DNA from 2 places in the Fictibacillus sp. S7 genome. Region 1 is predicted to be linked to the other one. Evidence: riboswitches for the same ligand, from Rfam matches in the RefSeq annotation. Region 1 holds a riboswitch; the other holds the start of a gene.
What was found. A riboswitch is a leader RNA that binds a small molecule or an ion and turns the genes downstream of it on or off. The one in region 1 is predicted to bind ZMP and ZTP.
Positions count from the first base shown of each region.

Region 2: linked by a shared signal. The riboswitch ahead of DMO16_RS03225 (phosphoglycerate dehydrogenase) and the one ahead of DMO16_RS07590 (bifunctional 5,10-methylenetetrahydrofolate dehydrogenase/5,10-methenyltetrahydrofolate cyclohydrolase) in region 1 are both predicted to bind ZMP and ZTP.

Region 1 is NZ_QJKL01000001.1:1,494,283-1,506,601, reverse strand. Features, by position in the region: gene hpaB (4-hydroxyphenylacetate 3-monooxygenase, oxygenase component) at 1-1,161, shown strand, start outside; gene hpaD (3,4-dihydroxyphenylacetate 2,3-dioxygenase) at 1,173-2,156, shown strand; gene DMO16_RS07605 (pyridoxamine 5'-phosphate oxidase family protein) at 2,172-2,630, shown strand; gene DMO16_RS07600 (TVP38/TMEM64 family protein) at 2,825-3,427, shown strand; gene map (type I methionyl aminopeptidase) at 3,545-4,291, shown strand; gene DMO16_RS07590 (bifunctional 5,10-methylenetetrahydrofolate dehydrogenase/5,10-methenyltetrahydrofolate cyclohydrolase) at 4,473-5,321, opposite strand; ZMP/ZTP riboswitch at 5,376-5,465, opposite strand; gene mgtE (magnesium transporter) at 5,609-6,955, shown strand; gene DMO16_RS07580 (NAD(P)H-dependent oxidoreductase) at 7,131-7,709, shown strand; gene DMO16_RS07575 (hypothetical protein) at 7,756-8,019, shown strand; gene DMO16_RS07570 (MarR family winged helix-turn-helix transcriptional regulator) at 8,082-8,501, opposite strand; gene DMO16_RS07565 (N-acetylmuramoyl-L-alanine amidase) at 8,891-9,535, shown strand; gene DMO16_RS25145 (hypothetical protein) at 9,629-9,751, shown strand; gene abc-f (ribosomal protection-like ABC-F family protein) at 9,904-11,514, shown strand; gene DMO16_RS07555 (STAS domain-containing protein) at 11,605-12,319, shown strand, end outside.
Region 2 is NZ_QJKL01000001.1:615,262-627,580, forward strand. Features, by position in the region: gene DMO16_RS03215 (peptide MFS transporter) at 262-1,650, opposite strand; gene DMO16_RS03220 (metallophosphoesterase family protein) at 1,748-2,350, shown strand; ZMP/ZTP riboswitch at 2,622-2,700, shown strand; gene DMO16_RS03225 (phosphoglycerate dehydrogenase) at 2,813-4,012, shown strand; gene DMO16_RS03230 (DUF2512 family protein) at 4,077-4,433, opposite strand; gene mutM (bifunctional DNA-formamidopyrimidine glycosylase/DNA-(apurinic or apyrimidinic site) lyase) at 4,557-5,366, shown strand; gene DMO16_RS03240 (extracellular solute-binding protein) at 5,581-6,963, shown strand; gene DMO16_RS03245 (carbohydrate ABC transporter permease) at 7,066-7,920, shown strand; partial or broken gene DMO16_RS03250 (carbohydrate ABC transporter permease) at 7,933-8,762, shown strand; gene DMO16_RS03255 (GntR family transcriptional regulator) at 8,873-10,021, shown strand; gene DMO16_RS03260 (Gfo/Idh/MocA family protein) at 10,039-11,061, shown strand; gene DMO16_RS03265 (Gfo/Idh/MocA family protein) at 11,078-12,211, shown strand.

The DNA of each region.
Region 1 (12,319 bases):
CTCAATACGAGTGTCATGGCGTTTGGAACCGCAGACTCTTTCTTCGCCCAGGGAGATCCTATGTTTGCCGAAAACGCCCGAAACTATTACCATTATTGCCGTGAAAATGATGTAAGTCTTACTCATACACTCATTCATCCACAAACCAACCGCTCGAAAAAGCAGTCCGAGCAAAAGGATCCCTACCTTTCTGCGAGAATCGTAGAAAAGAACAAGGATGGCATTGTCGTAAAAGGTGCCCGTCTGTTGGCCACGCTTGGCGGTGTGACGGATGAGATCGTAGTATTTCCTTCTACTCTCAATAAAGCGGCTTCAGAAGATGATCCTTATGCAATGGCATTTGCTATTCCGAACAATACGGAAGGGTTGAAATTTCTGTGCCGTGAATCCTTTGATCAGGGCCGGAACCAATGGGATCATCCATTAAGCTCGCGGTTCGAAGAGAGCGATGCCATCGTCGTTTTTGATAATGTTCTTGTTCCCTGGGAGCGCGTTTTTGTTGGAGGAAGTTCCGATATTTGCAACCGGACCTATGTGGAAACGAACGCAATCGTGCATATGGCCCACCAGGTGGTGGCAAAGAATACGGTTAAAACAGAATTTGTTCTCGGAATCATTCTCAATATTATGGACGCGATTGGTATAGATGTTTTCCCTCATGTAAAGGAAAAAGCTTCCGAGGTAATGCTGATCCTTGAAACGATGAGATCCCATTTGTTCCGGGCCGAGCAAAATGCTTCTCTTGATGCCTATGGGAACATGACGCCGGACTTTGCACCGCTTAATGCGGCAAGAAACTGGTTCCCGAAGATGTATCAGCGTATGGTGGAGATCGTCCGTATCCTCGGAGCATCGGGGTTGATGGGAATTCCGACGGAAGCAGATTTTCAGGCACATGATATCGGAGAACTTGTGCATCGTTATACGCAGGGGGCAAATATCAATGGCTACGAGCGTGTCCAGCTTTTCCGCCTCGCCTGGGATGTATGCATGAGCTCATTCGGCGGCAGGCAGGCCCTTTATGAATACTATTTCTTTGGTGACCCGGCGCGAATGTCTAACATTTATTATGATGGGTTCAATAAGGAACCTTACAAAGAAATGGTTCAGGAGTTTTTGAACCGAGTGAAAACGTCTGACCACAATTATGCCGGTATTTAAGGAGGCGTGTCATGGATTTTAATATTCTTCGTGTGGCCCGGGTCGTCATGAATGTTACAGATTTGAATAACTCGCGTGACTTTTACGTTAATGCTCTTGGCTTTATTGAAACAGAAAGTGATGACCAGCACATTTATTTAAGAGGACTTGAAGAACATTGTCATCATTGTCTCGTGTTAAAAAAAGCGGTGAAACCAGGTGTTCATTCCATTGGATACAAGGTTTGGCATGAAGATGACCTGGAGAAAATTGAAAGCCTTTTCAAAAAGAAGACACTTCATACGGAATGGGAAGAAGCGGGTGCTCAGAAAGCTCTTGGCCGTACGCTCAAAGCGACTGACCCGGACGGAATACCATTGGAGTTTTTTGCGAGAATGGAAACGGTGGAACGGTGCCTGCAGAAATACTATTTATATAAAGGTGCCCGGATGCAAAGGATCGATCATGTAAACTGCATGGTGCCTGATGTAGGGAAAACAGTGGCCTTTTACAATGATGAACTGGGCTTCCGCTGTTCGGAATACACTGCGACTGCAGATGACAGCATTTGGGCAGCCTGGCTGCACAGAAAACCCTCCGTCCATGATGTTGCCTTTATGAATGGGGAAGGACCGCGTTTGCATCACATTGGCTTTTGGCTGTCTGATCCGTTGAGCCTGATTCATGCTTGCGATGTTCTGGCGAGTATGGGGCATGCGGATTGCATTGAAAGAGGGCCGGGCCGCCATGGGATTTCCAATGCTTTCTTTCTGTACATCCGGGATCCGGACGGAAATCGCATAGAGCTGTATAACGGTGATTATCTGACATGTGACCCCGATTTTGAGCCGGTGAAATGGGATATTAACGATCCGAGGCGCCAGACATTTTGGGGCCATAAAGCGCCAGACAGCTGGTTTTCGGAAGCCACTGAATTTATTGATTCGGCTTCCGGGCAGCCAGTTATCCAATCTAAAGCGGTACTGGCACAGCAAAAGCCTGATTTTGTCACATGATAAGGAGCAAATAACATGGCGAAAATGGACGTACCTGCCCAACTCTCAAGTGAGCTTTTTGAGTTTTTACAAGGAGACAAACTGGTTCTGCTGGGAACGGTGGAAGCCAATTCAAAGGCTCCTGGTGTTTCGGCCATCTCCTGGGTAAAAAGCTGTGACGAAAAAAGAATCCGGTTGTCGGTGACAACCAATTCAAGAATCATTGCCAACATCAAGGCCAACCCCCAGGTTGTTTTAACGGTTGTAGGGCTTGAAACCGTCTATTCCATCAATGGGAATGCGGCCGTACTGGAAGAGGAGATGAAAGGTGTACCTCTTAAACTGGCAAAGATTGAAGTGGAAATCCAGCATGTGTATGAAAGTATGTTTTGGGGAGCGAAGATTGTTCAGGAACCCCGATACGAGAAGACCTATAACGCTGAAAAGGCAAAGGAACTCGACCTGAAAGTTTATAAGGCATTAATGGATGAATGAAAAAATCCCCATTTTGGGGATTTTTTTGTGAGGATGACTCGGCTCTGCAGGTACGTGTTACTAGGACGAATGGCGTAAATATGGTAAACTATTTAAAAATCTGTCTAATTTTGGCGACATATAAAGAGATCCGCCATGGGATTAAAATAAGCTGAAATGGAAATTATGATGCTATAAAGAAGGGAGACCGGGCTATGAATTGGAGTGAGTGGAAATCGTATTTAACGCAAGAAAACATTCTGCATTTTTTAGAGCAATACCGGGATTTAGGTTTTTTGCCCGGCGTGCTTCTCCCCTTGCTGGAGGCGATCATACCCGTATTGCCGCTTTTCATTATCGTAGCTGGTAATGCAGCCGCCTATGGGTTTTGGCTGGGGGCGCTTTTATCGTGGCTGGGAGCAGTGCTCGGGTCACTGGTCGTCTTTTTTCTTGTACGGAAATTCGGACAAAAGCGATTCCTTCACTTTGTCACGAGGCATCATAAGATTGCGAAGCTGCTGAGTTGGATGGAACGCCATGGATTTGGAACTCTTTTTCTCATCTATTGTTTTCCGTTTACCCCTTCTGCCTTAATTAATGTGATTGCAGGGCTGTCAAGAGTCAACCAAAAGACATTCATGCTTGCGGTGACCCTTGGAAAACTGGTGATGATCGCGATTATATCTTTTATCGGCTATGACTTTTTGGATGTAATAAAAAATCCATTAAAACTGGGACTTGCGGTATTCGGCATCCTTGTTCTCTGGCTTGGAGGCAAGGTGGTGGAATCAAGAATGAAACAAAGCCACCAGGCGTAAATCAATCATTGATTTGCGCCTGGCGCTGTTTTTAAGCATCCGATCAGGGGAACAAATGCAGAAACCAAGAATATAGTAAGTTAACCTACTTATCATGCAGGATGGAAAGGAAAACACATGATTATTTATAAGTCAAAACGTGAAATTGAAAAAATGAACGAGGCAGGAACTCTTTTGGCAGAGTGCCACAAGGAGATCAAAAAAATCATTAAACCGGGGATTTCAACGCTCGAAATCGATGCGTTTGTGGAGCATTTTTTAAAGAAGAATGGAGCCACTCCCGAGCAAAAGGGCTATCAGGGATATCCGTTCGCGACATGTGCATCTGTAAATGATGTCATTTGCCACGGTTTTCCGAATAAGAAAAAGCTAAAATCGGGAGATATCGTAACGATTGATATGGTTGTAAACCTAAATGGATGGCTTGCAGACTCGGCATGGTCCTACACAGTGGGTGAGGTTTCGGAAAAAGCACAGCATCTGTTGGAAGTCACAGAGAGATCCTTATACCTCGGCATTGAGCAGGCAGTGATCGGAAACCGGATCGGCGATATTTCACATGCAATCCAGCAATATGCGGAAAGCGAGGGGTTATCGGTAGTGCGTGAATTTATCGGCCACGGTATTGGCCGTTCGATGCACGAAGACCCGCAAGTCCCTCATGCTGGCCCGAAAGGAACTGGTCCGTTGCTAAAAGAGGGTATGGTGCTGACGATTGAACCGATGTTAAACACCGGTAAACGCTATGTGAAAATTGATGATGACGGCTGGACAGCAAGGACGTTTGACGGTTCCCTGTCCACACAATATGAGCATACCCTGGCGATCACGAAGGATGGCCCGCTTATTTTGACAGCACAGTAAATGAGCTCTTGCAAAAAACGGGACTTCAGGACCGGTCTTTACTTAATACCCGCCATTTTAATTTTCAGATACCCGCGGAAATTCGTCATTTACGCGCCAAAACACTTGTTATGTAAACTAAAAACGGATATCAGACACAAAAAAAGAGCCATGCGCAAGGGTGCATGGCTCTTTTTTATTCTTATTGCTGATTTAGTTTCTTTTCGGCTGCATCAACGGTGTGCTTCAGCAGCATGGAGATGGTCACAGGGCCGACTCCGCCAGGAACAGGGGTGATGGCACCTGCGTTCTTTTCACATTCTTCATAATCCGCGTCACCAATGTTGCCAGGATTGTAGCCGGCATCCATGACAACGGCTCCTGGTTTGATCCAGTCACCTTTAATAAATTTTGGCTTTCCAACGGCAGCGACAACAATATCTGCCTGCTTAACGATTTCCGGCAGGTTTTGTGTGCGGGAATGGCAGGTTGTTACGGTAGCGTTGCGGTTCAGCAGAAGCATGGAAACCGGTTTTCCAAGGATAGGGCTTCTGCCGACGATAACCGCGTGTTTTCCTTCGATAGGGACATCATAGTAATCCAAGATTGCCATAATGGCCGCAGGGGTGCAGGACGGATAGCTTCCAAAGCCGAATGACGTTTGTCCGAATCCCCAGCTTGTTACACCATCCACGTCTTTTTCAATGTCAATGGCTTCAAAGGCTGCCCTCTCATCAATGTGTGAAGGTACCGGATGCTGCAGCAGAATTCCGTGTACCGCCTCATCCTCATTAAGTTCATGAATGGTTTTTAACAGGTCTTCTGTAGTGATTTCGGCAGGAAGGTGAATTCTTTTGGACAGGATGCCCAATTTTTCACACGCGTTGCCTTTCATTTTGACGTAAGTGGCCGAAGACGGATCATCGCCGACAAGAACTGTAGCCAGACAAGGGGTTACGCCCCGGCTTGTCAGCTCTTCCACTCTTCCTTTCAATTGTTCCTTGATATCGGTTGCGACACGGGTGCCATTGAGTAATAGCTTGTTTTCCACTCTGATTACCTCCTGAGAATAGAAAAGAGGCAAGGAATAGATACACGGATCCCTTACCCCTGCCCAGACGAACGGCTTTTTAGGTGATTCTTGCAGCTTCCTTGTGGTCAATTCCACACGCTCTCGTCAGTTGCTGCTTTTATTTATTCTGTTTAGATTATACCCTAAGCTTTCAAAAAGATTCAACCCTGCAAATCTTGATAAATATTATGTTGCATTCGCAGTTTCTTGGAGATTCTTATATAATAGGAACATTAATAAAGGGGGTGACATTCGTGTTCAAGGAAATGACGGAAAATCAGATTCTGCTTTTTGTGATTAAAAGCTTGAAAGAACTGAGGAAAAAAGAGTTTCAGGGATTAATGGATGAACTGCATCCATATGATATGGCGGAAGTCTATAAAACGCTGCCGGAGAAGCACCGGCATAAATTTCTCACCTTCCTGACCACCAGGCAGCTTGCCTCTCTTATTCAGGAGCTTGACAGCGATCTCCAAATAGAGATTTTGCACAAATTGGGCATTGAGCGATCATCTCATATCATGAACGAAATGGAAAATGACGATCTGGCTGACCTTCTGAGCAATTTTTCATTTGATGAAATTCAGGATTTTCTCGCATCCATGAGGGCGGATGAGTCCCGGACGGTTCAATCTCTCATGCAGTATCCCGCCGATAGCGCCGGCGGGATTATGACCAACCGCTTTGTTTGGATTCCGCAAATGTTTACTGTACGGGATGCGGTTGACAAATTGAAGACATTTGCTGGCTTTGCGGAGAACATTTATTATTTGTATGTCATTAACGAAGAAAAGCAGCTTGCAGGAGTTGTATCCTATCGGGACCTTCTCCTTGCGGATATCAATGACAAAATTGAAGAGGTGATGTTCACCCGTGTCATTTCGGTTCCAGCCGAAATGGATCAGGAGGAAGTGGCAAGGACCATCGAACGCTATGATTTTATCGCAGTCCCTGTTGTTGACGAAAATGATGTGCTCTTAGGGATCGTAACAGTGGATGACGTACTCGACGTTTTAATCGAAGAGGCAAACGAAGACATAGAAAAGCTCTCTGCTTCTGGTAAATCAATCGATTTTAATACAAGTGCCTTTGTTGCGTCCTACCGGCGGCTGCCATGGCTGATTCTGTTACTGTTTATTGGTATTATTTCAGGAAGCATCATTTCTGCCTTTGAGAGTACTCTTTCTAAAGTTGTTTCGCTCGCCTTTTTCATGCCAATGATTGCGGGGATGACAGGGAACACTGGCACACAGTCGCTGGCCGTCGTTGTTCGCGGACTGGTTTCGAATGATGTTGATAAAAAAGTGATGCTGCGTCTCATCCTGAGGGAACTTGGTGTGGGACTCATCATTGGCACCACCTGTGGTATTCTCATTGCACTTGTCGCCTATTTTTGGCAAGGGAATGCCATACTGGGCTTGGTGGTTGGAAGTTCATTGTTTTTGACCTTAATTATCGGAACGTTGTCAGGGACGTTGATCCCGCTCCTGTTGTTCCGTTTCAATGTGGATCCGGCAGTGGCTTCCGGTCCGCTCATCACCACGCTTAATGATATCTTTTCGTTGCTCGTGTATTTTGGTACCGCATCAATTTTTATTTCACACTTAATCTGAAAACAACAAGCAGCCGTCCAGTCTTTTATGCACTGGACGGCTGTTTGTGTTACCGGGTTTCTACAAGCCTGTATACAAAATCCCCTGATATTGGTAATCAAATATCTTTTTTTACTAGTGAAAAGGATTTTAAAAGGACGGTGTCGTATAGGAGTTGGGAAGGAGGCGAGACATGATGAATCATCTTTTACTGTACTGTCATCTGTCGAATCACAGCTTCAATCATGCCTTGCTCGAGGTATATTCGAAAGAACTGGAGAAAAAGGGCCATCCGGTCATTGTAAGGAATCTGTATGACCTGGCCTTTGATCCGGTTCTGACTGAATGGGAATACGAGAATTCGCTGGAGGGTCAGTATGAGGTGGATGTGCTCAACGAACAAAAGCATATCGCCTGGTGTGACTGCATTACATTGATCTATCCGGTTTGGTGGGGTGGCATGCCCGCGTTGCTGAAGGGTTATATAGACCGCGTATTCAGCTATGGCTTTGCATATGAGCTGGACGGGGAAGATCCCATTCCACGGCTAAAAGGCAAAACGGCGATTACGATTTGCACGACCGGAACCCCTTCTGAAATATACGAGGAGAACGGGATGCATGACGCCATGAACGTGGCGCGCAACCTTAGTATTTTTGAGTTCTGCGGCATACAGCCCATCCAGTCACTTTATTTTGGCAACGTGATATTGGCCGGTGATGAAAAAAGGCGGAGCATGCTTGAGGAAGTACGGTACCTTGCGCAAACGCAGTAATAAAGAGAAAAGATACATTTGAAAACGATGAAGGTGAAGAAGCAACATGATTGTTAAAGCAGACGATACTTTGAATGAACAGATTTTGGATTATCTCGATGAGGAAAAGGCAATGAATCTATTCATCATCGGTGATATTGAGAACTTTGGTTACGATACGGATTTTCAGGATATCTGGGTGGATCTTGGGAAGCAGGGAGAGATACGGGGGATTTTGCTACGGTACTTTGGAAACTATCTTCCAAGAGCGGGATCCATCTATAAACGAATCGGTTTTAAGGATATCGGCATGTGGAGCATGTATTCCTAATAACCATCACGTTCTTAAAAAAGGCAAAAACACTAGCGTATGTGTTTTTGCCTTTTTGTGTGCTACGACATGCGGTTTAAGTAGTCAATCATATTTTCCATCTCTTGATCTGAAAGGCCCGAAAATTTCTCTTTATAATAATCACGGCGGATCGCTGACAGCTTTTCAGCAACTGCCTGGCCTTTTTCTGTGATTTTTACATAAACGATTCTTCGGTCGGTCAAGGATCGTTCTCTGGTTATTAAATCTTTCTTTATTAAACGGTCGGTTACACCTGTAATATGACTTGATGAAACCTTCATTTCACCCGCTAGCTCAGAGGCTGTAAGATATTCTTTATCCTTTAATAGATTAAGGACGCCAAACTCGTTGGCAGGCACATCATCAGAGAAAAGGTCGTTAATGTCTTTTCTGAAGGTCCGAAAAACAGTCAGGAAGCTGTTCTCAAGTTCTGCGATCCTATTTGTGCGGTTATCATTCATAGCAATCACCTATTCTACATTTTAATAAGTATTAGTTATCGACACTCCTACTTACATAGTATACTTTGCACGCCAATTACTCAAACATTTATGGGGTTTGGACACAAAATCTCCTGATTTTTCGCTTTTTTTCTCTTTTTTTGTATGTTACCCTCGAAGTGGAAATGAACAGGGATGGGGTTGGACGATGAAAAACAGCACACTATGGTTTTTATTGCTTGGTTTAGGTTTCCTGGCAGGGGTTATTTACTGGACCGTGGTCTTTGCTACAAATTGAGAATAGACACATAGAGAACTGTGGGGACAAAAATTTGTATCCACAGCTCTTTTTTTGCCTCTTTTATGGATTTTATTTCTACTTATGGATAAAAAGTGAAAGAGGGATGATTATGGGAGCCAACTATAAAATAACCACTATGCTGCTTGATCAGAGATGGAATCAGCGACCGGGAGGAAACCGGATTCCAAGGTATGCAGTCGCTCATGATACAGGAAACGAAGGGTCCACCGCTAAGCAAAATTACAAGTACTTCAACAGCAGGAATTTGGAAGCTTCCGCTCATGTGTTCATTGATGACCAAGAAATTCTATTGATCATCCCTCTGAGTGAAAAAGCATGGCATGTCAGGAGTCAGGTTTCAGATGCCAATGACTGGGCATTAGGTGTAGAACTGTGCCATGGAGGCAACATCATTTGGAAAGAAGCCTATAAACGGTATGTTTGGTTTTTTGCATGGCTGTGCCGGCACTATGGATGGATTCCTGAACATTCGATTAAAGGCCATTTTCAGCTGGATCCTGCCAGGAGAACAGATCCAGTAAACGCCTTTAAGAAATATGGAGTAACATATCAGCACTTTCTTCAGGCAGTTGAAGCTGAGTTGACCACGATGGGCCCAGTAGATGATGAGAAAGAACAGGGAACGCTATACCGGGTGCAAATTGGAAGCTACAGACAACCGGAAAATGCAGTGGAAATGGTAAAGCTGGCGAAAAAAGCGGGTTTTGATGCCGTCATTATCAAAACAAAATGACAGATTTGATTTATTTTTCTGTAAATTGTTATTGATAAGGTTCTTTATACGGTGATATACTATTTGTATCTAATAAGGAAAGGAGGGGTTGGAATGCTGAATGGTGTACGTTGTATGGTTGATTGGCTGACAGTTGAAGTCCGTTCGATAACACATGAAATGACTGATCACGGGAGAAGTCTGTCCAATTTTCATACGCTAAGCGTACATCAGTAAGTTTTTCCATACCCATCCTTTTATTACGGACAAACCATGGGCAGGAGTACTTGCTCATGGTTTTTTTGTTTGCAAAAGGTTATGCAGCAGCTGTTCCAGCCAGTGTTTGACCCTTTGGGATGGGTAACCACCAAATTTAAGGAGTGTTACCTATGATGCTATGTTCTGCATACAGCCTGGCAAAAAGTTTTGGCGGCCATGCTGTTTTTAATAACTTATCATTGGAGATTCACGAAGGAGACCGTATCGGCCTGGTGGGCCGTAATGGAACCGGGAAGAGTACCTTGTTTAAACTGCTGACAGGGGCCGAGCAGCCGGATGGAGGAGAGATACATCTAAAAAAGGGAGCGACTGCAGGTTATCTGGAACAAATCCCGGTTCAATCCGATCAGGCTGCTGTATATGATGTGTTTATGCAGTCGTTTTCCGAACAGCGTGAGATACAGGAAAAAATCCATGCTTTAACTGAAAAAATGAAGAGTGATTGTGATGAAAAGCAACTGGGTAAGTGGCTCAACCAGCTTTACAGCTTGCAGGAAGCCTACGAGGCCATGGGTGGCTATTCCATTGAGTCCAAAATTAACGGCATTCTAAAAGGGCTCGGACTGGAAGAGATTCAAGACCAACCGTTTTCCTCCATCAGTGGAGGTGAAAAGACCAAAGTGGGACTCGGCTGCCTTCTCCTGCAGGAGCCTGACCTGCTTTTGCTTGATGAACCAACCAACCATTTGGATTTGCGGACAATGGAATGGCTTGAGGATTATTTATTAAAATACAAGGGGGCAGTGGTTTGCATTTCCCATGACCGTTATTTCTTGGATCGTACAGTGAACAAGGTCTATGATCTCGAGGATGGTCAACTGACTCTCTATCACGGCAACTATACCGCTTTTTCAGAGGAAAAAGAAAAGCGCCTCCTCGCCGAGTTTGCTCAGTATCAGGAGCAGCAGAAGCGAATAAAAAAAATGCAGGAAGCGATTAAACGGCTGCGTGAATGGGCCATTCGGGGCGACAATGGTGATCTCCACCGCCGGGCACGCAGTATGGAGCGCGCCGTCGAGCGAATGGACAAGATCAAACGCCCCATTCTGCAGCGCCGAAAAGCAGAGATGGCCTTTCAAATGAAAGACCGCAGCGGTAAGGATGCTCTGTCTTTGGTCGAAGTGGGAACGATCATTGGAGGAAGAGAGGTTTTAAAGCAGGTAGACCTTTTTATACGATTCGGGGAGAAAGTCGCTATCGTGGGCAATAATGGTACAGGAAAGTCCACGATGCTAAAAGCCATCATGGGGTGGCACAAGACAACAGGATCAATAGAAGTCGGAACCTCTGTTAAGTTCGGCTACCTCTCGCAAAGCGGGATAAGTCATCAGCCGGAAGATACGGTTCTCTCAGCCTTCCGTGATGCGGTAGCTGTTGATGAAGGAATGGCGAGGCATCTCCTGTCGAAGTTTTTATTTTACGGACAGGATGTGTTTAAAAAGGTAAAAGACCTCAGTGGGGGAGAAAACACCAGGCTCCGGTTCGCACAGCTGGTTCATCAGGATGTGAACTTTCTTCTCCTGGATGAACCGACCAACCATCTGGATATCGATTCAAGAGAAGCTCTGGAAGATGCGATTGAGGAATTTACCGGAACGGTAGTGGCCGTTTCTCATGATCGGTACTTTTTAAATAAGCTGTTTAACCGGATTGCGTGGCTGAATGAGGGCTATATCGATGAATATCTTGGATCGTATGATCAGGCGAGGCAGCAGCGTTAATCGGTTTTCCCTGTTTTGTTTCATTGGATGGCGGGGATAGTGTATGTGATAGATACAATCATACTGCAAGACATGAGGGGTTAGTTACTTATGGACAAAGAGTTAAAGGAACTTGGACGTTTCATCATACAGCATAAAGAGGAACTTGCGGCCATTGTCACTAAAAACAGAATCCAAAATGGCATCAACCCATCGGACGATGGACAAAAGCAGCTTTTGATCGATTGGAGGATCGAACTGTTTCAATATTTAGGTGAAGCATTGTTTTCAGACCTTGCCCAATCTGAAAAAAAGTTTTTGGACTGGGGTAAAAAAAGTGGAGAAGTTGCGGTGAAGATTCAATTGTCACTGGATACTGCTCTTGATACTACCCGCTATTACAGATCGACCATATTGGATTTCATCAGCACGGAAGTGGCAAAGCACGGATATACTGGCCAAACGGCGATGAAAGCTGTTCAAATCATTGATCCTCTACTGGACAAAGTGGTGTATTCCTTTAGCGTCGCCTACGTAGACTATAACAATCATTTGCTTGGCCTGGCCCGGGAAGCACTGGAAGAGCTTTCTGTTCCTGTGGTGCGCCTCACGGATTCAGTCGGTATCTTGCCTCTTGTCGGATCTATTGATACTCACCGTTCGAAGCTGATCATGGAAATCGTATTGAACGAATGCGTAGAAATGAAAATCGATCACCTGTTTATTGATCTTTCTGGTGTTCCGGTGATTGATACTATGGTTGCGCATAATCTGTTTCAGGTCATTACTTCACTGAAGCTCTTGGGTGTGGCCGTTACATTGACCG
Region 2 (12,319 bases), 880 kb from region 1:
TTTTCATCTTCGAGCAGCTGCAGGTTCTTCCGACGAAAGTGCTTACGGTTACTTAACCTAACAAAAACTTTACATCCCTTCAAGTCGCGAGCTGTTTGCAAATCGATTGGAAAAACAGGTTGAGCGTATACAGGACAAGAGGTTCAGGGGAAATAAGAAAGAGGTAAAGTAAAATAATTTAAAATTTTCAGTCAGGTAATCACCACAAAAAAGAGGATTCAGATCCATTAGAAAATGGACCAAGAATCCTCGTACAAAACGTTATTGAGCGGACATTTTGACCAATTTTTTGGATAGTCCTAAAAGAACCAAACCAAGGAAAATGGTTACACCGCCGATAATCATAAACACTTCGAAATAACCAAGTGACTCAGTGGTTGAAGCCAATTGTCCGGCAAGAATATTTGCAAATCCGGACCCAGCAAGCCACACACCCATCAACAGTGAAGCCAGCTTAACTGGTGCAAGCTTACTTACCATGGACAAACCTACTGGCTGCAGGCATAGCTCCCCGATCGTATGAAGGAAGTAGGTAAGGACCATAAAGATCATATTGGCCTTAACAGCAGAAGAGTCGCCTGTTCCTGTTTGAAGAAGAGCAGGGACAAGTACAGCGAATCCGGCGCCAAGCAAGATCATGCCTGTTGCCATTTTGGTTGGTGTAGCCAAATCGCCACGCTTCGTTTTTGATAATTTTACCCATAGTACAGAAAGAATTGGCGCAAAGATTACGATAAAAAGAGGGTTTAATGACTGGAACCAAGAGGTTGGAACAGTCCATCCAAATACCGTACGGTCAATAAACTTGTCTGTATAAAGGGTTAACGAACTACCGGCTTGTTCAAATCCGGCCATAAAGAAAATAACAAAGAAAGTCAAAATAAAGATAACTTTAATTCGGCTTTTTTCAGCCTTGGTAAGAGGTTTCTTTTTCTCTTCTGTGCTGACTGTGTTATGCGAAACGCCGACCGGCTTTTTGCCGATATCTCCCAAATACTTATTGCCAAGAAGGTTGAACAGAAGCTGCCCGACAATCATACCGATCGCAGCAGCAAGGAATCCGAATTTGAACCCGAAGTGCTCCACTCCATTTACCGTAGTCTTAAAGTAATCTTCAGCCAGGAAACCAACAATTAATGGAGAGAAAAAGGCTCCAATGTTAATACCCATATAGAAAATGGTAAATGCAGCATCTTTACGTGCATCGCTTTGCGGGTATAGATCCCCAACGAGTGTAGAAATATTAGGCTTAAAGAAACCATTCCCGATAATCAATAAGGCTAACCCAATGTAAAATGCCGCATGGCTTTGGTTGGCAAACAATACAAAGTTACCAAGTGCCATTGTGACACCGCCAATGGTGATCGCCAGACGTTTTCCTAAGAAACGGTCGGTTAAATATCCTCCTATTAACGGGGTAAAATAAACGGCGCCGGTGAAGAATCCGTAAATACTAAGCGCAAGGCCTTCACTCATACCGAGTCCGCCGCTAATCAACGATTTTGTTAAATAAAGAACAAGAATTGCTCTCATGCCATAATAACTGAATCTTTCCCACATCTCAGTGAAGAAGAGCAAGTATAGGCCAGGTGGATGTTTCTTTTTTGTCTGGAGCTGAATGTCCTGCTCCACTTTAACAGTTGCTTCCATCTTGATGCCTCCAATATATTTAAACTATTAATATTTTAATTTACTAAATATTTAGTAGTCAATGAAAATTATAGGAAAATGTTATTATAATTTAATTATGAAAATAATGAATTATCAAAACATAAACCGTTTTCCTTGCGGGTACAGTGAAAATAGACCCGTGCCAAATGGATCAAAAAGAAATAAGGAGCTGAATTTTTCTGTGAAAATTGTTGTATTATCAGATACTCACATGCCCAAAAGGGCCAAAAAAATACCTGAGAGGCTAATTGCCGATCTCAAGACTGCTGATTTAATCATCCATGCCGGTGACTGGCAGACACCAGATGTGCTTCATCAATTGAAGCAGTATGCTCCGGTTGAGGGGGTAACCGGAAATGTTGACGGACCCGAAATGAGAAATTTTTTCAATGAAACCCTTTTTTTGAATGTGAATCAATTTATTATAGGTGTGGTTCATGGCCATGGCACCAAACAAACAACTGAAAAAAGGGCAATAGCCGCATTTAATGAAGTAGATGTGGATTGTATCATCTTCGGCCACTCGCATATTCCAAAAAATTACCGCCGTAACGGAGTCTTAATGTTAAACCCCGGCTCACCGACGGATAAAAGAAGGGAAAAGTGTTATTCCCATGCAATTCTTACAATTGATGATGAGATGACTGCCGAACATATATTTTATGATAATAAAGATTAACATTATTAATCATTATACACCTTTCATTTCATGTTTTCAAAAATTGGAATTTATCCCTTATGCCTTATGACATATTAGCAGTGTTTTCATATTTATCATCTTTCAAAGTGATGAGAACTTGCTCGGTAATTAATATGATTTCAATCAGCAACAGTGACAATATCAGCCAGATTCCAGAATATTTAACCATACTAGGAATGATATTAACAGAATTTTTACGAAATAAGTGTTGATACGTGCGGAAAAGTCTGATAGAATGATACAAAATCTAAAGGCTATGTGTAACTGGCGAAACGCGGATCACCGCGAGGGAGCACATAGTGTCGTTGCCGTTCGCCTGGGCAGAGGTAAGGGGATATTTATCCCTTTGCCTCTTTTCGTTTATTTGTCAAGGCATGTTCACCTTATCTTTTTGGCAAAGAGGCGAGACACAAACCCATAAAAAAAGAGGAGAGAACCAAAATGACCACAACTGCATTGGAAACAGTAAAGACCATCAAAACCTTGAACAATATCGCGGAAAGCGGATTGAAGGTTTTCAGCAACGGGATTTATAAGATTGATAATGAAAGTGAAAATCCTGATGCCATTGTTGTACGAAGCTTTAATATGCATGCTTTAACTTTCGGTGATGAACTAAAAGCCATCGCGCGTGCGGGAGCCGGTGTCAACAATATTCCGGTCGATCAATGCACAGAAAAGGGAATTGTTGTTTTCAATACTCCAGGTGCAAATGCCAATGCTGTAAAAGAAATGGTTCTTACTACACTGATGGCTTCTTCCCGTAACCTGTTTGCAGGCATAGCCTGGACAAAAACCCTTGAAGGGGAAGGAGACCAAATTCCAAAACTGGTTGAAGCAGGGAAAAAGCAATTTGTCGGAAAAGAAATCAAAGGAAAAACACTAGGTGTGATCGGTTTAGGGGCGATAGGTGCGCTCGTTGCCAATGATGCGCTCGATCTTGACATGGATGTTATCGGTTTTGATCCATTCATCTCTGTGGACACAGCATGGAACCTGTCCAGAAATGTCCAGAGGGCGATGACTATTGAGCAGCTGTACGAAGAGTGTGACTATATTACGGTTCATGTTCCCTTTACACCAGATACAAAAGGTATGTTTAATCAAAAGGCCTTTAACGAAATGAAACCCGGAGTGCATATCCTAAACTTCTCCCGTGGTGAGCTTGTAAACGAAGTTGATATGCTGGCCGCACTGGAAGACGGTACTGTTGGCCGCTATATTACGGATTTTCCAAACGAAAACGTGCTTAAGATGAAGAATACTGTTTCTATTCCACATCTTGGCGCATCCACAAATGAATCTGAAGAAAACTGTGCCATTATGGCTACCCGGCAGGTCAAAGAATTTTTGGAAACCGGTAATATCAAGAATTCTGTTAACTTTCCAAACGCCTCTTTGCCATATACAGGTAAGCTTCGAGTGGCCGCGTTTCATGAAAATGTGCCCAATATGGTCGGCCAAATCACTCAGGCGGTGTCCAGCTATCATTTGAATATTGCCGACATGGTGAACAGAAGCCGGGGCGGATATGCGTATACCATTGTTGATATTGACAATAAGGTAAACGGCGACGTCATTCCGGGACTGGAAGAAAAAATTAAAAACATTGAAGGTATTGTATCAACACGTGTCATTTAAATGGTTCTCTTACGAAAAAAGACCGTCATTCCAAGAATGGAATGGCGGCCTTTTTTATTGAAAGTTAAATGGGTTCGCTATGAGCCCTGTGGGTTGCCAAAAGAAAACGATGAGTTACATATTCCAGAACACCGAGCAACAGGCTCGTCAATAAGGCCCCATACCATGTCATGGATGCCTCCCATTGAAAGTTCGAGGCATAGTAAACAAGGATCCATGAAACCATAACATCAATGAGGACACTGATCCAAAGTACTCCTTTTCTTAAAACAAAATATTCGAGTGGCACACCAAGTACCGCCAGGGTGATGGCAACAACGGCAATTTGCCAATAGTCCTCAAAATGTACGCCTGGAAGGAAAACGGCGGAAAGAATTAACACAACGGGAATCGCTATAAGTTTTATGATCAGACTGCTCATGTTGTACCTCCTACCTCCTGTTCTTCTTTGATATTGTAACCACGATGATAAACTTTCATGTCTGAACGACAGAAAAATGGCAAATACTAAACGTCAAATAAATGGGAGCGGGAGGTTTGAAAGATGCCGGAATTACCAGAAATGGAAACCTTCAGAACGATTTTATCGAATCAATTAAAAGGCAGACCCATTACGCAAGTGGAGATTAACCGGGAAAAATCCATTAATCTTAATCCATCGCTTTTCACTGCCCGTGTGAGAGGAGCCATGATTACTGACATCAGAAGGCGGGCCAAACATTTGATTTTCCAATTGAATAACGGATATGCCCTGCTTCTTCACCTCATGCTCGGAGGCTGGATGTACATTGGAAATGACGAAGACAACCCTGAGAGAACCAAGCAGGTGGTATTGTCTTTTGGTGATCGAAAGCTGTATTTTATTGGGCTTAGATTGGGCTACCTTCATTTACTAACAGCAGCGCAATTGAAAGAAAAATTGGAGGAACTGGGTCCTGAACCGTTGGATCCAAATTTTACAGAAAAAATCTTTCTAGAGCATATAAGCAAGAAAAGGGGAACACTGAAAGCAGTGCTCATTGACCAGAAGTTTATCGCAGGGATTGGAAATTGTTATTCCGATGAAATTTGCTGGCAGGCCCGGCTGCAGCCGGAACGAAAAGCTTCTGAGTTGACTAAGGACCAAGTCCGCCTGCTGTTTCAAGCCATTCAACCTATACTCACGAGGGGTATTGAACACGGTGGTTATATGGAGAATCCCACCTATAAGGGAGACCAAAAGTCGGGTGGATATAACCACCATTTGCTGGTATATGACAGAGAAGGCCAACCTTGCAGGCGCTGTGGAACACGTATTCAAAAAACAGAGATTGCTTCCAGAAAATCATTTTCATGTCCTGACTGCCAGAAATAATCGGTAAAGACCATAATTATGCAAGGAGACAGAAATGTCTCCTTTTTTTATTAAATAATATGTTGACATATATCATCTATATCATTTAAGTTATTGATAGGAACTATTTACTGAAAATTCAGAAAGGAGGCCTTTTTTTATTCAATTTGAAAGCGCTATCATACTTACCTCCAAGAATCTACATACATTCCATTAATATTGAGGAGGGGTTGAAATGAAAGTAAAAAGCTGTAAAAAACTTGCGGCTGTAACAGTGATCGCAGGAAGTGTCCTTTTTAGCTCGGCATGTTCGGACAGTGATTCCGCTTCAGGGAAAAAAACGGCAGGTGATAAAAACACAATCAGCATTACGTTCCGTGATGGTGGAGGAACGAATAAAGGACTGACACAATGGTTGAATAACGACATAATCCCTGCGTTCAAAAAAGAGCATCCAAAAGCAAATATTAAGCTATCGCCCATCAGCGCTTCGGAAGGTGATTATTTTGCAAAGGTTGCGCTCATGCTGAAATCGGACCAATCGGCGCCTGACATCGTGACAGAAGATACTTTTATGGTGAACTCCGATGCCAGCGCAGGGTACCTTGAACCGCTTGATAACAGGATCGAAAGCTGGGATGAATGGGATCAATATATTGATAATGTTAAAAATGGTGTAAAAGCACAGGACGGAAAAACATATGGTGTGCCTTTTAATACTGATTCACGCGGACTTTGGTATAACAAGGAAGTATTTAAAAAAGCAGGTCTGCCGGTGCCATGGGAGCCAAAGTCGTGGGATGATATATTAACCGCTGCTCGAACGATTAAAAAGAAGTCTCCTGATGTGATTCCTATGTGGATGAATTCCGGAAAAGCAACTGGTGAAGCCACATCCATGCAGACATTTGAAATGCTATTGTACGGAACAGAGGATCCTTTATACGATGAGAACAAGCAAAAATGGATTGTTAATAGCCCTGGGCTGGAGGATACGTATACATTCATTGATACGATTTATAAAGAAAAGCTCGGACCGAATTTATCCCAAGTTCTCAATGGGCAGGGTGGAACGATTGCTTATACCCAGCTGATGCCGAAAGGGAAAATCGGAATTGGCCTGGACGGAATCTGGCAGGCTGGGAACTACCGGAAAGACGGGCCCGCTCCTTGGCCAGAGGCATTTGATAAGCTTGGCTTTACGGCAATGCCAACACAAAAGGGGCAAGCGCCTGGAACAACTTCAATGTCAGGCGGATGGGCGTTCTCCATTCCCAAAAAATCAGATAACAAGGATTTATCGTGGGAGTTCATTAAATTTGTTTCCTCAAAAGAAAACAACCTTAAACTGCTGCTGAAAGAAAACAATTTGTCACCGCGTAAGGATGTTTCAAAAGAGAAGGAGTATCTGGATCTGCCGATGTTTAAAGAGGCATCAGAGTTTTTGAAGAACACTCATTTCAGGCCCTCTGTTGATAAATATCCATCTGTGTCAACGGTTATTCAATCAACTGTTGAAGATGTGGTAACAGACAAGCTCTCACCAAAACAGGCGGTTGAAAACTACAAGAAAAACGTAACTCGCGTCGTGGGAAAAGACAAGGTGATCGAACGTTAACTTGTATGGAAAGGAGTGATTCTTGTGGATGCACACCCTGTGATCTCTTCGTCAACTGCGGTTGATGGAGGATCCTCCTCTCGTAAAAAGCAAAACAGAAAGCTGTGGGCCTCCGCTCTATTTTTGCTGCCGGCCTGGTTATTGCTGCTTATTTTCTTTATTGGACCCATTCTTTTAACCTTTTATTTTGCGTTTACCAATTTATCGCTCACAGGCAGTGAGGCACAATCCACACAGTTTGTTGGATTCAGCAACTTCCTGAATATGTTTCAGGATCCCAACTTTCGGATTAGCGTGATGAAGACTGTGATATTTTTACTGTTTTCAGCTATTATCGGACAGCAGGTGCTTGGATTTATTCTTGCTCTTCTGATGAAAGAAAAAAATCCTGCATTTCGGCGTGTGATCGGAATTATTATCATAGCCGGCTGGGTAACACCAGAGATTGTGGTCGCATTCTGCTGGGTGGCATTTTTAAATGACAGCGGAACACTGAATGCTCTGCTTCAGCAGGTGGGCTTAAAGCCTGTAGCCTGGCTTTTCACTTTTCCGATGGCAAGTGTCATTATCGCAAACATCTGGCATGGAACGGCGTTTTCCATGCTGGTCTTTCAGGCAGCGCTTGATGATGTGCCCAAAAGCATTGAAGAGGCGGCAGTGGTAGATGGTGCCTCAAGGTTTCAGGTGCTTTACAAAATTGTATTGCCCATGATCAAAGGTTCAGTAGTAACCAATATGATACTGGTTACTCTTCAAACGTTAGGCGTGTTCACTTTGATCTACGCAATGACTGGAGGGGGTCCTGGAACATCAACACAGACACTGCCTATTTTTATGTACAACCAGGCCTTTGTAAACTATCAGCTCGGATATGGCACGGCCATTTCGCTGATCCTTTTGTTAATTGGAGTGCTTGTAAGTGTACTTTATTTAAAATCGATGAAGGTTAAAGTGTAGGGGGGGAGAATAATGAAACGGAAATCGATAAAGGTTGAAAAAGTGCTGCCGTACAGCATTTTAACGGTGATTGGTGTTTTGTTCCTTCTGCCACTGCTTTGGGTGGTTGTTGCTTCGGTTGATCCCAATGCCAATTCTTCGATTAAAGTGCCGTCAGCATTTACAATGGATAATTTTAAAAGTGTCATAACGGACCCTGTGAATATCCGTGCGTTTATCATCGGGCTTCTTCTTTCAATGGGACAGGGGCTGCTCGTTGTCCTCGTGGCGGGTCTTGCTGCGTACCCTCTATCCAGGTATCAGCTCAGGTATAAAAAGCCGTTTATGTTCACCATTTTATTCATGACCTCTTTGCCAATAACGGCAGTCATGGTCCCGGTTTATCAGCTTTTTATTTATATGAAGCTTCAAGATTCCCTTTGGGGAACAATGTTTTTTTAACAGCTGCCGGCTTGCCGTATGCGATCTGGATGCTGAAGAATTTTATGGATGCTGTTCCGCTCGAACTTGAAGAATCAGCATGGATTGATGGCGCGTCCGTATGGCAAGGACTCAAACGGATTGTGGCCCCCTTAATGATTCCCGGAATTTGTACAGTCGGCATCTTTACCTTTTCAGGAAGCTGGGGCAATTTCTTTGTTCCATATATTTTGATTCAAACACCGGAAAAATTGCCAGCTTCGGTTACCATTTATCAGTTTTTCGGGAACTTTGGCATGGTGGAGTATGGAAAACTTGCTGCCTTTTCGATTATGTATACCTTCCCGGCAATCGTGCTTTATATTTTTTCTCAGCGGTTTATGTCACAGGGCTTCAGCCTTGGTGGAGCTTCCAAGGGATAAATTTACAGAAATAAGCATGAGTGTTAGAATTATCTGACCATTCAGGTATAATAAATATGTATGCGTTTTCCGAATTTTTGTATACATATTTCTGGTTTTGGAGTGGTTTTATGGAGCCTTTATACAAACAAGTCTATCAATCAATCAAAAGAAACATCATGAATGGCAAATACGCGGCAGGCGAACGTGTGCCTTCTGAAAAAGAGTTATCGAACTCTTTTCAGGTGAGCAGAATCACAAGCAAAAAAGCCATCGAACTGCTGGTTACAGAAGGACTCGTCTTCCGCCAGCGTGGAAAAGGCACATTTGTTTCCGACATGAAGGACAGCCAGGAAAGTTCGGAAACTCTCGAAAAAAGTAAAAATAACTTTCTGGTGGGACTTGTCATAACAGATTTTGATGACAGCTATGTATCAAAAGTGATATCGAGCATTGAAGAAGCGGCCGGTGAGAGGTGCTTTGTGATCTTCAAACGGACGCTTGGCTCTGTTGAAAAAGAAGCAGAGGCAATCAGACAGCTGATAGGGTATGGGGTAGATGGATTAATCCTTTATCCTGCTCAGGCGGAGCATTATGGAACGGAAATTTTAAAAATGATTATCGCGGAGTATCCACTGGTTCTGATTGACCGGACGTTTAAAGGAGTCGGGGCAGCTTTTGTATCCACTGACAACATTAAAGCAGCGAAAAAAGGAATGAAACACTTATTTGATTTAGGTCATGAACACATTGGTGTTCTCGCGCCTTCCATCATTGAAACAACCACGATTGTCGACCGTTTTTCGGGCATATTGCAAGCCTATGAGGAACAAAACAAAATCGTGAACCGGCAATTATGGTGTACGGACTTAAAAAAGTCGCTGCCGATTGCCTTCAGCCAGAACATCACGCCTGAGCATGACATTGATATCATCAAGAATCATCTGAAGAAGCATCCGGAAATGACTGCATTGTTCGCGATCGAGCACAATATTGCTGTCCTGGCCAAACGAGCGGCTGACCAGCTCGGTCTGCGTGTACCTGAGGATCTGTCCATTCTTTGCTTTGATGCACACGATAATAATTTAAGCGGTTGGGAATTTACACACCTGCGGCAAAATGAAAGAGAGATGGGACGCTTGGCCATGAACCGCTTAGTGGAGATGATGAACGGAAATCTAGAAATAAAAAAAGAATTTCTGGATGCCCAACTTGTTGAAGGAAATTCGACGTGTTCGATGAACAGAATACCTGTCAAACAAACCAGTAAATCATTTTAACAGGAGTGTGATTGTAAATGATACAAGCCGCAATGCTGAGCCGATGGCATGTTCATGCCGATGACTACGCCAGAGACGCAAACAATAATCCTTCCATTGCCATTCGCATGGTTTGGGATGAGGAGGAAGACCGCGGGAGAAAATGGGCTCAGGAACTGGGTGTGGGATTCGAAAAAGATTTGGAAGTTATACTGGAAAATCCCGAAATTGATGCCGTCATCGTGAATACGCCGACCAACAAGCACAAAGAAATCATTATGGCTGCCATCGAGCACAAGAAGCATGTGTTTACGGAAAAGGTGCTGGCATTTACGACAGCAGAGTGTGAAGAAATTTATGACGCGGCCGAAAAAGCGGGAATCAAGCTGATGGTTTCCCTTCCCCGTTTAACTTCGGATTATTATTTGTATGCACAGCATGCTTTGGATCAGGGCTGGATTGGTGATTTAACCTCGATCCGCTGCCGGCTCGCGCATAACGGGGCGGTTCCCTCAGCTGGCAGTAAAAATGGCTGGCTTCCTGAACATTTTTTTGATAAAGAAGCGTGCGGAGGAGGGGCATTGATCGATCTCGGCGCCCATCCCATTTATTTGACCAACAGACTGGCTGGCCCTGCTGCCTCTGTCACCGCCATCTTTCAGCAAAGCAGTGAAAGAGTGGTGGAAGAGAATGCAACCGTGCTGATTCATTACGAATCCGGGGCTCTCGGAACGATAGAAACGGGTTTTTTATCGGAAAACAGCCCGTTTAAGCTGGAGCTATACGGCACAAAAGGAGCATTGCTCATCGAGGAAAATCAGGTCAGGCTGAACAGCTCTTCTGTTGGGAAAGACGGTTGGATAACTCCAGACCAACTGCCTGAAGCACTCCCTATGCCGATGGAACAATGGATATCCTCCATCGTAAAGGATGAGAAAACAACGATCACAAAAAAGGATGTTTGTGACCTGACTCTCATTAATGAAGCGGCTGAAAAGTCTAATCGTGAAGGACGAAGAATATTGGTTTCTGAAATGAAGGAAGTTCAATTTAATAAATAATTAAGGGGGAACAGATATGTCTAAAAAAATTAGAATCGGAATCATTGGGTGCGGCGGAATTGCCAATGGAAAGCATATGCCGAGTTTGTCAAAGATTGATGAGGTGGAGCTTATCGCTTTTTGTGATATTGAGGAAGAAAGGGCGATAAAAGCAGCCAGGGATTTTGGAATAAACGATGCAAAAGTCTACATCGATTACAAAGAACTCCTTCAAAATGAAGACGTGGATGTAGTGCATGTCTGCACGCCCAATCACTCTCACGCAGAAATTACCATTGATTCGCTTGAAGCCGACAAGCATGTCATGTGCGAAAAACCAATGGCCAAGACGTCGGCCGATGCGAGGCGCATGGTCGATGCAGCAAAACGAACAGGGAAGAAGCTGACTATCGGATATCAGTACAGATTCCGTGCCGACAGCTGGCATTTGCACAAGCTGTGCGAGCGAGGTGACTTTGGAGACATCTATTATGCAAGAGCTCACGCCATCCGCCGTCGTGCGGTACCGACATGGGGAGTCTTTTTAGACGAAGAAAAGCAGGGTGGAGGCTCACTCATTGATATTGGAACCCATTCACTGGATATGACGCTGTGGATGATGAACAACTATGAACCAAAAGCTGTTCTTGGCACGACGTTTCATAAATTAGGACAGAAAAAAGATGCAGCCAATGCATGGGGTTCCTGGGATCCTGACAAATTTAAAGTAGAGGACTCTGCATTTGGCATGATTACGATGAAAAATGGCGCGACCATTTCGCTTGAGACCAGCTGGGCGCTCAATACACTGCATACAGGTGAAGCCCGCTGTACGTTATGCGGAACAGAGGGAGGAGCAGATATGCACGATGGCCTGAGGATCAATGGAGAAGATCTCGGCAAACTTTACACCAATCAAATTCAAATTGATGGAAAAGGCGTTGCGTTCTATGATGCAGACCAGGAAAGCGATGCTGATCATGAAGCAAGACTTTGGATCGATGCTCTCCTGAATAATAAGGAACCAGTGGTGAAACCGGAGCAAGCGCTCGTTGTAACGGAAATTTTGGAAGCGATATACGAATCGGCAAGAACAGGGCAGGCGGTTTATTTTGACGATAATGAAAAGGAAATACCCGATGAAAAAAGAACAGATCAGGTGCTACAATAATTGAATAGCTAAAAAGCGGCAGAGAAGCTCTCTGCCGCTTTTTTTATAGGGGAATTTTAGTTTACATAACACCTTTACAGGTTTATACTTCCTAATATTGGGCTAAAT